Regions from separate parts of the Paenibacillus roseipurpureus genome, predicted to be linked through region 1. Evidence: riboswitches for the same ligand, from Rfam matches in the RefSeq annotation. Region 1 holds a riboswitch; the other holds the start of a gene.
The links. A riboswitch is a leader RNA that binds a small molecule or an ion and turns the genes downstream of it on or off. The one in region 1 is predicted to bind thiamine pyrophosphate.

Region 1 (4,599 bases):
CTCAGCTAAGCGCCAATTACATAGGACGACCTCGCTCGCCCAGCAGCCAGGCTACGCCATTCGTGGAGCGCGGACGCTGCTCAACTTATCCTCGAACGACTATCTAGGGCTTGCTCAGCACCCTAAAATTGTAGAAGCAATGCGCGAGGCGCTTCTCTCCGATGGCGCAGGGGCCAGCGCTTCAAGGCTTGTGACAGGGAACCACCAGCCCTATGGGGAGCTTGAAGCTGCCATCGCAAACTGGCAGAACAGTGAGGCCGCCCTCGTGTTCGGCAGCGGCTATATGGCGAACGTAGGCGTCATCAGCGCGCTCGTCGGCCGAGGCGATGTCGTTTTCAGTGATGGGCTCAATCATGCGAGCATCGTGGATGGGGTCATCTTGAGTCGCGCTGAGCATGCAAGATATCGACATAACGATTTGAACCATTTGCGCGCCTTATTAGAAAAGCATCGTGACAAACGCAGAAAATTGATCGTGACTGACGCGATTTTCTCCATGGATGGGGACGCTGCCCGCTTGTCCGAGCTCGTCAGGCTCAAACGAGAATACGGCGCGATGCTGATGGTCGATGAGGCGCATGGCAGCGGCATCTATGGCAGACAGGGACAGGGATACTGTCACGCTTTGGGATTGCACGACGAAGTCGATGTCCACATGGGGACATTCAGCAAAGCCTTCGGCGTGTACGGCGCTTATGTGTGCGGCACTCATACGCTCATTGAGTGGCTCGTCAACAAGGCAAGAACATTGATTTATTCGACGGCCTTGCCTGCTGCAGTCGTGGTGGGGATTTCGAGTGCGCTGGAGCTTGTTCGTGCCGAGCATTGGCGCCGAGATCATCTTCTGACTCACAGCAAGAGCTTTCGCTCAGCCCTGCGGGACGCAGGGTTCAACGTCATCCCCGGCGACTCCCCCATTGTTCCTGTCATCGTAGGCGATAATGAAACAGCCTTGCAATTCAGCCATGCTCTAGAAAATGAAGGGATATTGGCCACAGCCATTCGTCCGCCAACGGTCCCTGCGGGTACTGCTCGGATACGTTTTAGCTTGTCTGCGGCACATACCGAAGAGCAATTGACCATGTCCCTAGGGATCATCGAACGCCTAGGACGGCAAATGGGGGTACTTGCATGATGCAACCATCTGTGAGCAGCACGATCCTCTGGTTAACGGGCTGGAGCATGCCTCCAATCGTGTTCGATCAGCTTCGCGCACTTCTGCCAGAATTCCAGCATGAATCTATCATCTATAGCACCGCTGACTCCCAAGAGGAGATGATTCAGCTAGTCGAAAAGGCTGCAGCAGCGCACTGTGATTGGCGCTCTGCCCCCGTGCTCATCGCGGGGTGGTCGCTTGGCGGATGCTTAGCGTTGCACCTCGCAACACAAGGACTTGCGGACGGCCTGGTGCTCTTCTCCGCAACAGCCAAGTTCACGCGCGCTAACGAGCAAAAGCATCTCGGCTGGGCTGATGCCTACCTGAGACGCATGATCACAGGGCTGAAGCAAGATCGGGAAGCGACGGAGCACGCTTTCCGACTGGCAGTGTGGCAGTCAGCCGACAGCGCTTCAGATCATAGCGACGCTATCGCGCCTGGTCAGTGGTCAACGCCTGCGCTTTTGGCAGGACTGGAAGCCCTGCGGAGCTTAAACCTTTTGCCAATGCTCCCTGGCATCAAGTGCCCTGTTCTGCTTGTACATGGCACAGAAGATACGATTTGTCCATTCCCAGCTGCCCAAGAGCTGCATAGCAATCTGCCTCACGCAACACTGCTTGCCGTCGAAGGCGGTGGGCATGCCCCCTTCCTCGGGAGTGCAGCTTGGGTTGCGGCATCCATAAGGAGCTGGTGGCATGACAGATAGCCAAACCGCGATTCAGCGGCAATTTGACCGGAGTGCAGCTGGCGCCTACGATGCGCATGCCCATGTGCAGCGCAGCATGGCAAACGCGCTTCTCCAATCGCTTAAAGGACGGCTGCCGGCATCAGGGGTTCGTACGTCTGACATTCTGGAAATTGGCTGCGGAACGGGCTATGTGACGGAGAAGCTCCTAACTGAATTAACCGAGCCACCCCCCGCTTCAATCACGGCTGTCGATCTCGCGCCTGCTATGCTGGCGGCTGCGCAGCAACGGATCCAGCGTGTGAGCGCACAGCGTGGAGATCTAGCCGAGCAAAGCAAGACGCAAGTCCAGTTCCTGCTCGAGGACGTCGAGCTCTGGGCAGCGAATGCTGCACCAGCTTCGTTCGACATTATCATATCGAATGCTTGCTTCCAATGGCTGCGCGATCCGCAGCGAACGCTTGTCAGCCTTCGTCGATTACTTCGACCAGGCGGTGTGATTGCTTTTTCAACTTTTGGCCCCGAGACGTTTCACGAATTACACCAAGCTTTCGCCAAGGCTTATTGTGCCAATGGCCTGACGCCACAGCGCCACGGCAAATCTTTCCCTTCTGGGGACGCATGGGATCGTTTGCTCCAAGCAGCAGGCTTTTCAGATCGCGCATTTGAACAGTGGTTACACGTGGAGGAGCATGCTTCGGTCAGCGATTTTCTCCATGCCGTTAAGGCGGTGGGCGCAAGCACGTCCGAGGCTTCACCTTCGCGAGGGCTCGGATCACGCCGGCTTTTTACCCAGATGTATGGGCATTATGAGCAGGCGTTCAGCAGCCCGAAAGGCATTCGTGCAACGTATGAGGTTTATCTTTTTCTAGCACAGGAATAAATTGACAAATACTAGAAAAGATCGTATAGTCAAACCAGGAAATCCACTAGGGGCGCCCGTTATGGGCTGAGACACAGGCTGATGCCTTGGTCCCTTTGAACCTGATCTGGGTCATGCCAGCGTAGGAAAGTGGGAATGTACGTGCGAAATAGGACGTGAATGTGCAGCCATTCGGCTCTACATGCCACTGTCCTTGTTTAAGCTTAGCTGCGCCCGTTGCAGCTCGGTTTAGAAGCTGAACGCGACATCCACCGCCCTTTCGTTGGGGCGGTTTTTTTGTTGTTCGCCTCAGCGGAAGTCGGTAGGAAGATGGATAAGCATAAGTACGCATTCAGCGCATAGCATCAGATCCGCGTCAGCTAGGGGTTTCCCATCACTCATGGGAGGTTAAATGAAATGACAATGATGACAACGCCGCTGCCTGGCAGCCGCAAAGTGTATGTAAAGGGGCAGCGCGGTGATGTGCTTGTGCCGATGAGGGAGATTGCTTTATCGCCATCGACTGGACGAGGCGGCGAGCAGGAGAACGAACCGATCCGCGTGTACGATGCTAGCGGACCTTATACCGATCCAGATTATGTTGCCGATGTTCGAAAGGGGCTTCCCCCTCTTCGCAAATCTTGGATTGAGGAGCGCGGCGATGTGGAGGCGTATGCTGGACGGGTCATCCTGCCGATCGACAACGGCTTCGTTTCGGAGGAACTGGTCCAGAAGCGAGGCGTCGAGGCTTTTCCCTGTCCCCAGCACATGCCGCTTCGCGCGGTCAATGGCGGTAATGTAACACAGCTGCATTACGCGCGCCAAGGCATTATCACGCCAGAAATGGCGTTTATCGCCATTCGCGAAGGGCTGGAGCCCGAATTCGTCCGTGGCGAAGTCGCCGCTGGGCGTGCGATTATTCCGGCTAATATTAATCATCCCGAGTGTGAACCGATGATTATTGGGCGTCATTTTCATGTCAAAATCAATGCCAATATCGGCAACTCTGCCGTCGCTTCCTCGGTCGAGGAAGAAGTGGAGAAAATGACGTGGGCGATCCGCTGGGGCGCCGATACGATTATGGACCTTTCGACTGGTAAAAATATTCATACCACACGCGAATGGATCGTGCGTAACTCCCCAGTCCCCGTCGGGACGGTGCCGATCTATCAAGCGCTGGAGAAAGTCGATGGCAAAGCCGAGAATCTCAGCTGGGAGGTTTTTCGCGATACGCTGATTGAACAGGCCGAGCAGGGTGTTGACTATTTTACGATACATGCGGGGGTCTTGCTGCGCTACATTCCGCTGACCGCGGGGCGCGTCACAGGCATCGTTTCCCGGGGCGGATCGATCATGGCGGCATGGTGTTTGGCGCATCATCAGGAGAATTTTTTGTACACCCATTTCGAAGAAATCTGTGAAATCATGAAAAAATACGACGTCTCCTTCTCCCTCGGCGATGGTCTCAGGCCGGGCTCGATCGCGGATGCCAATGACGAGGCGCAATTCAGTGAGCTTGCCACGCTTGGCGAATTAACGAAAATCGCCTGGAAGCACGATGTTCAGGTGATGATCGAGGGTCCTGGCCATGTGCCTATGCATATGATCAAAGAGAACATGGACAGGCAGCTTGAGGTTTGTCAGGAGGCGCCGTTCTATACGCTTGGCCCGCTCACGACGGACATTGCCCCTGGCTATGACCATATTACCTCGGCCATTGGGGCCGCGATGATCGGATGGTTCGGCACCGCTATGCTGTGCTACGTTACACCGAAGGAGCATCTCGGACTGCCGAACAAGGAAGATGTGAAGGAAGGGGTCATTACGTACAAAATCGCTGCGCACGCCGCCGATCTGGCTAAAGGTCATCCCCGCGCTCGTCTTCGGGATGATGC
Region 2 (4,599 bases), 1.1 Mb from region 1:
CGCTTTGCTTGTTGGAGTCAGGGAGGTCGGTGCGCTTGATGCGTACATCGACGATTTGAATCCCGTAGTTATCGCGCTCCATCAGCTCAGCAACCTCTTTCGTGATCTCATCGTTCAGATTCCCGCGTTGTGTGTTTTCGCTAATAATATCACTGTAATTGATCTCCGATAATTTCCGTCGGACCGTATTATAGACAGCAGCATCGATGCGCTCTTCCCCGCCTGTCACCGATTGAATCGTACGCAAGAACTGCTGGGCGTCGTCAATCCGCCAAACCGTGTAATTGTCGACTTCGATCGGCTTTTTATCTTTGGTCAGAATGGAAGTGGGCTTACTGTCATAAACCATCTGATATTTAGGAAGCGTACGTACGGATTCGATGAATGGAATTTTAAAATGAATACCTGGATGGGATTGAATCCGCACGGCTTCTCCGAATTTGAGCACGACACGGTACTCTCCCTCTTTAACGATGAAGATGGAAAGCAGGAAGAAAAAGACGAGAACGACGCCTAGTACGGATCTTAGAATCCATTTGCCCTGGATGGTCATTTCGCAGCTCCTCCTTGTGCTTGGCCCGTTGTAGCAGCAGGTGTACGCAGCAGTTCATTGATCGGTAAATATTTGACCGTTTCACCGGTGCTGTCACTGACGAAGATTTTGGCATTCGGCAAAATTTTCTCTAACGTCTCGAGCACGAGACGGCTCTCCGTAACGGATTTATTATTCACATACTCCGCATAGACGGCATTAAACTTCGCAACATCCCCCTGTGCATTCAAAATCCGGGATTTCTTCTGCGCCTCCGCATTCTCCAGCAGCGCTTGCGCGTTGCCTCGTTCACGAGGGAGGATATCATTTTCATATTTCTGAGCCACGTTAATTTTCGTATTTTTCTCTTCGCGCGCGTTCGTGACATCTTTAAAAGCATTCTGCACATCGCCAGCTGGCGGCTCAATATCTTGGAACTTCAAGTCGACGATATGGATGCCAGTTTCATACTTCGTTTGCATCTCGATCAGTCGTTCTTTTACTTTGCCTTGCACTTCGGTTTTCCCTTCTGTAATGGCGAAATCCAGCGCAGTAGAGCCGATAACGGAGCGAATGGCCGCACTTGCAGAGTTACGAAGGAACTGTTCAGCGTTATCAATATTATAGAGATAGTCACGCATATCACTGATATTCCATTCTACGACCGCATCAGCGGATAAAATATTTTCATCCCCCGTAATCATCATCGCTTCTTCCTCAACGGGGGTAATTTTACCATTGGCTTCACGGAAGCCAATTTGGATGCGCTGTGTCTTTTTAGCAGGAAGCACAATCGCTTGTTGAAGCGGATAAGGCAGCTTGAAGTGCAGCCCAGCCTCTTTTTCACCCGTAAATTTGCCTAGTGTAAGAATGGCTGCTTTCTCATGTTCCTGCACGGTATAGAAGGTGGACCACCCAAAAATGAGGACGAGGAGGCCAATCACGCCCGCGATGATTTTGCGGGTTATGCCTGGCGGAACGGAGGATGGTTGTCTGCGATCAGGTTCTTGCAGCACAAAAGGTTCCAAGGAAGAACACTCCTTCTAAGATAAGTTATTGTTGTAATGGTATACGGGAGAGTTTGGAAATGGTTTCAAGGGCAGATGGGCAAGGAGGTTAGGAAATTTCTTATTTCCAAGAGTTGGATGCCGTGCTATGATAATATTTATCAATTGTATAAGAATGAATCCCTAGGGGCGCCGTGAGGCTGAGACAGTGGAAACTGAACCCTTTGAACCTGATCTGGTTTATGCCAGCGGAGGAAAGTGGAATGAGCGTATGACTGGGCGCATTGAACGGTGTATACAGCGGCATATTTCAACCACTTTCCTTGGGAAAGTGGTTTTTGGCGTTCGTCACAGGGGGCTACAGTACGGGAGGAGTCGACCTTTCATGCCAGAGAAAGAACTGCACGTCATATCGAATGGAAAGCTGTCTTGGCCTTCGTTGGCTGCGATCGCTGCGGAGATTCATCCCTATGTGACGTCGATTCATATTCGTGAGAAAACCAAGTCGCCTGATGAGGTATTCCTCGGTGTGCAGCATGTGATTGAGCAAGGGATTCCCCTTGAGAAGATAGTGATAAACAGTTTTCCAGAAGTGGCTGCGGCCCTGCAGACGGGCGGTGTGCAGCTTACAGGAGCAAGCAATTTCAGGGCTTTGCAGCGAGAGCATCGGGATAAGGGACATTCACGAGTAGGCGCTTCGGTACATCACACAGATGAGGCAAAATGGCGCGAGGAAGAGGGCGTTGACTACCTTATTTTCGGTCATGTGTTTGAGACGAATTCGAAGCAGGGTGTGTCGCCTAGAGGTTTGGATGTGCTGCGCGAGGTGGTTAACCATGTTAACATTCCCGTTATTGCGATCGGAGGGATGACACCTGCGAGGGTGAAATCTGTTGTGGAGGCAGGCGCCGCAGGCATCGCAGTGATGAGCGGGATTTGGGATGCAGCTGATCCGTTGGGAGCTGTCAGAGCCTATCAACAGGAGCTTCAACGTATGGAGGTGAGCGGATGAATAAATCAGAAACAGCCGTCATTATCGTAGGCGGAGGGGTCATTGGGGCGTCGATTGCCTACTATTTGGCGAAAAGAGGACAGTCCGTCACCCTGCTGGAACGCGGCCAGCTCGGGATGGAAGCCTCGGCTGCGGCGGCAGGCATGCTTGGCGCGCAGTCCGAGATGGAAGACACGGGCGCCCTGTTCCAGTGGGCGCGCCTGAGTAGATCGATGTTCCCCGAGCTTAGCGGGGAACTGCGAGAACTCACGGGCATCGACATCGGTCTCGTCCGTGAGGGGCTGCTTAACGTCGCGCTCAGCGACGTTCAAGAGGAGGAGCTGCGCGCGCGGGAGACGCTTCAGCGCGCCGCGGGCGAGCGAGCCCAGTGGCTCAGCGCAGCTGAAGCCACTGGGCTGGAGCCCGCGCTTAGCGGTGCGACGCGCGGTGCCCTCTACCTGCCCGAGGATGGGCAGGTAGAGGCGCCACAGCTTGCGGCGGCTTTCGCGCAAGCTGCGCAGGTGCTCGGGGCGAAGGTGCAGCCTTACGCCCAGGTGCAAGGGCTGCTGACCGAGCGGAGCCGCGTCATCGGCGTGATGACCGCCGCCGGGCCGCGCTACAGCGACCACGTTGTCGTCGCCGCCGGGACGTGGAGCGGTCAGCTGCTGGCGGGCATCGGCGTGGAGCTGCCGATGTTTCCTGTGAAGGGCGAGTGCTTCTCCGTCAGGACGCCGAAGCCGTTATTAAAGCGCACACTGTTTACGCCAGGGTGCTATATCGTGCCGAAAGCCGGCGGACGGCTGGTGGTCGGCGCGACGGTGGTGCCGCACAGCTACGACCGCAAGGTGTCGCTGGCGGGGCTCGCTGAGCTGATGGATCGCGCGCGGGGCATGATGCTTTCACTCGGCGATGCCGAGTGGGAGAAGGCTTGGTCGGGGCTGCGCCCGCAGACCGCCGACGGGCTGCCCTACATCGGCAAGGTGACGGCGATGGAGGGGTTGTATACCGCTTGCGGGCATTACCGCAACGGGATTCTATTAAGCCCCATCACCGGCAAGGTGATGGCGGATTGGCTGCTCGGCGCGGACGGCGACGAGCTGGCGTCTTTGGCTCCTTGGCTGGATGCATTCAGCCCAGACGTGTCGGAGACGACCCTGAGGGGGAGTCGGGGGGACTCTGCTTTGACGCTGGCACATGTGCGCCAGTAAGGACCGTGAATGGCCTAACAGTGCCGCGCATCCTGCTGAGGCTAGCGGTACCGGAGGATTAGCGCCCTTCTGGGGCGTTAAAGCAACGAACCTGACGCCCGTGCACGTCAATAAGGCCCGAGAAGAGCCTTAAAGTGCTACCCGCGGCGCCGTGCGGTATCTGGAAGTATTTTAAGAAAGGAGCGGATCGTCATTGAACTTGCACATTAATGGTCAACGCGTCGAAGTACCTGATGCTATTCGCACAATTGATGAGCTGCTGGCCCACTTCGATTTAAGCGACAAAATGCTAGTCGTGGAGCACAACGCCACCATTTTACATAGGGAAGATCACGCTGGGGCGCAAGTCGCCGAAGGGCATCAAATCGAAATCGTTCATTTTGTAGGAGGAGGATAACACATGTTAAAAATCGGTCCATATGAATTTCGTTCACGTTTACTGCTAGGCACGGGGAAATTTCCTGATTTTCATATTCAAAAGCAAGCCGTAGAGGTCTCGGAGTCACAAATTTTGACGTTCGCGGTGCGGCGGATGAATATTTTCGAGGCAAGTCAGCCGAATTTCTTATCGATGCTGGATACGGCCAACTTCACGCTGCTTCCGAATACTGCAGGCGCCAAAACGGCCGAAGAAGCCGTGCGCATTGCCAGATTGGCGAAGGCTTCGGGCTTGTGCGATATGATCAAAGTCGAGGTTATCGGCGATGAAATGACGCTGCTGCCAGATCCCGTAGAGACGCTCAAAGCATCCGAAATGCTGCTCGAGGAAGGCTTCATCGTGCTTCCATACACGTCGGACGATGTGCTGCTTGCCAAACGTCTGCAAGCGCTCGGCGTTCATGCGATCATGCCAGGCGCTTC

Region 2: another riboswitch for thiamine pyrophosphate. It lies ahead of MJB10_RS23405 (thiamine phosphate synthase); the one in region 1 lies ahead of thiC (phosphomethylpyrimidine synthase ThiC).

The regions. Positions count from the first base shown of each region.
Region 1 is NZ_CP130319.1:415,925-420,523, reverse strand. Features, by position in the region: gene bioF (8-amino-7-oxononanoate synthase) at 1-1,135, shown strand, start outside; gene MJB10_RS01935 (alpha/beta fold hydrolase) at 1,132-1,863, shown strand; gene bioC (malonyl-ACP O-methyltransferase BioC) at 1,853-2,725, shown strand; TPP riboswitch at 2,764-2,870, shown strand; gene thiC (phosphomethylpyrimidine synthase ThiC) at 3,122-4,599, shown strand, end outside.
Region 2 is NZ_CP130319.1:5,183,100-5,187,698, reverse strand. Features, by position in the region: gene hflC (protease modulator HflC) at 1-553, opposite strand, end outside; gene hflK (FtsH protease activity modulator HflK) at 550-1,560, opposite strand; TPP riboswitch at 1,715-1,813, shown strand; gene MJB10_RS23405 (thiamine phosphate synthase) at 1,925-2,551, shown strand; gene thiO (glycine oxidase ThiO) at 2,548-3,738, shown strand; gene MJB10_RS23395 (hypothetical protein) at 3,725-3,871, shown strand; gene thiS (sulfur carrier protein ThiS) at 3,932-4,135, shown strand; gene MJB10_RS23385 (thiazole synthase) at 4,139-4,599, shown strand, end outside.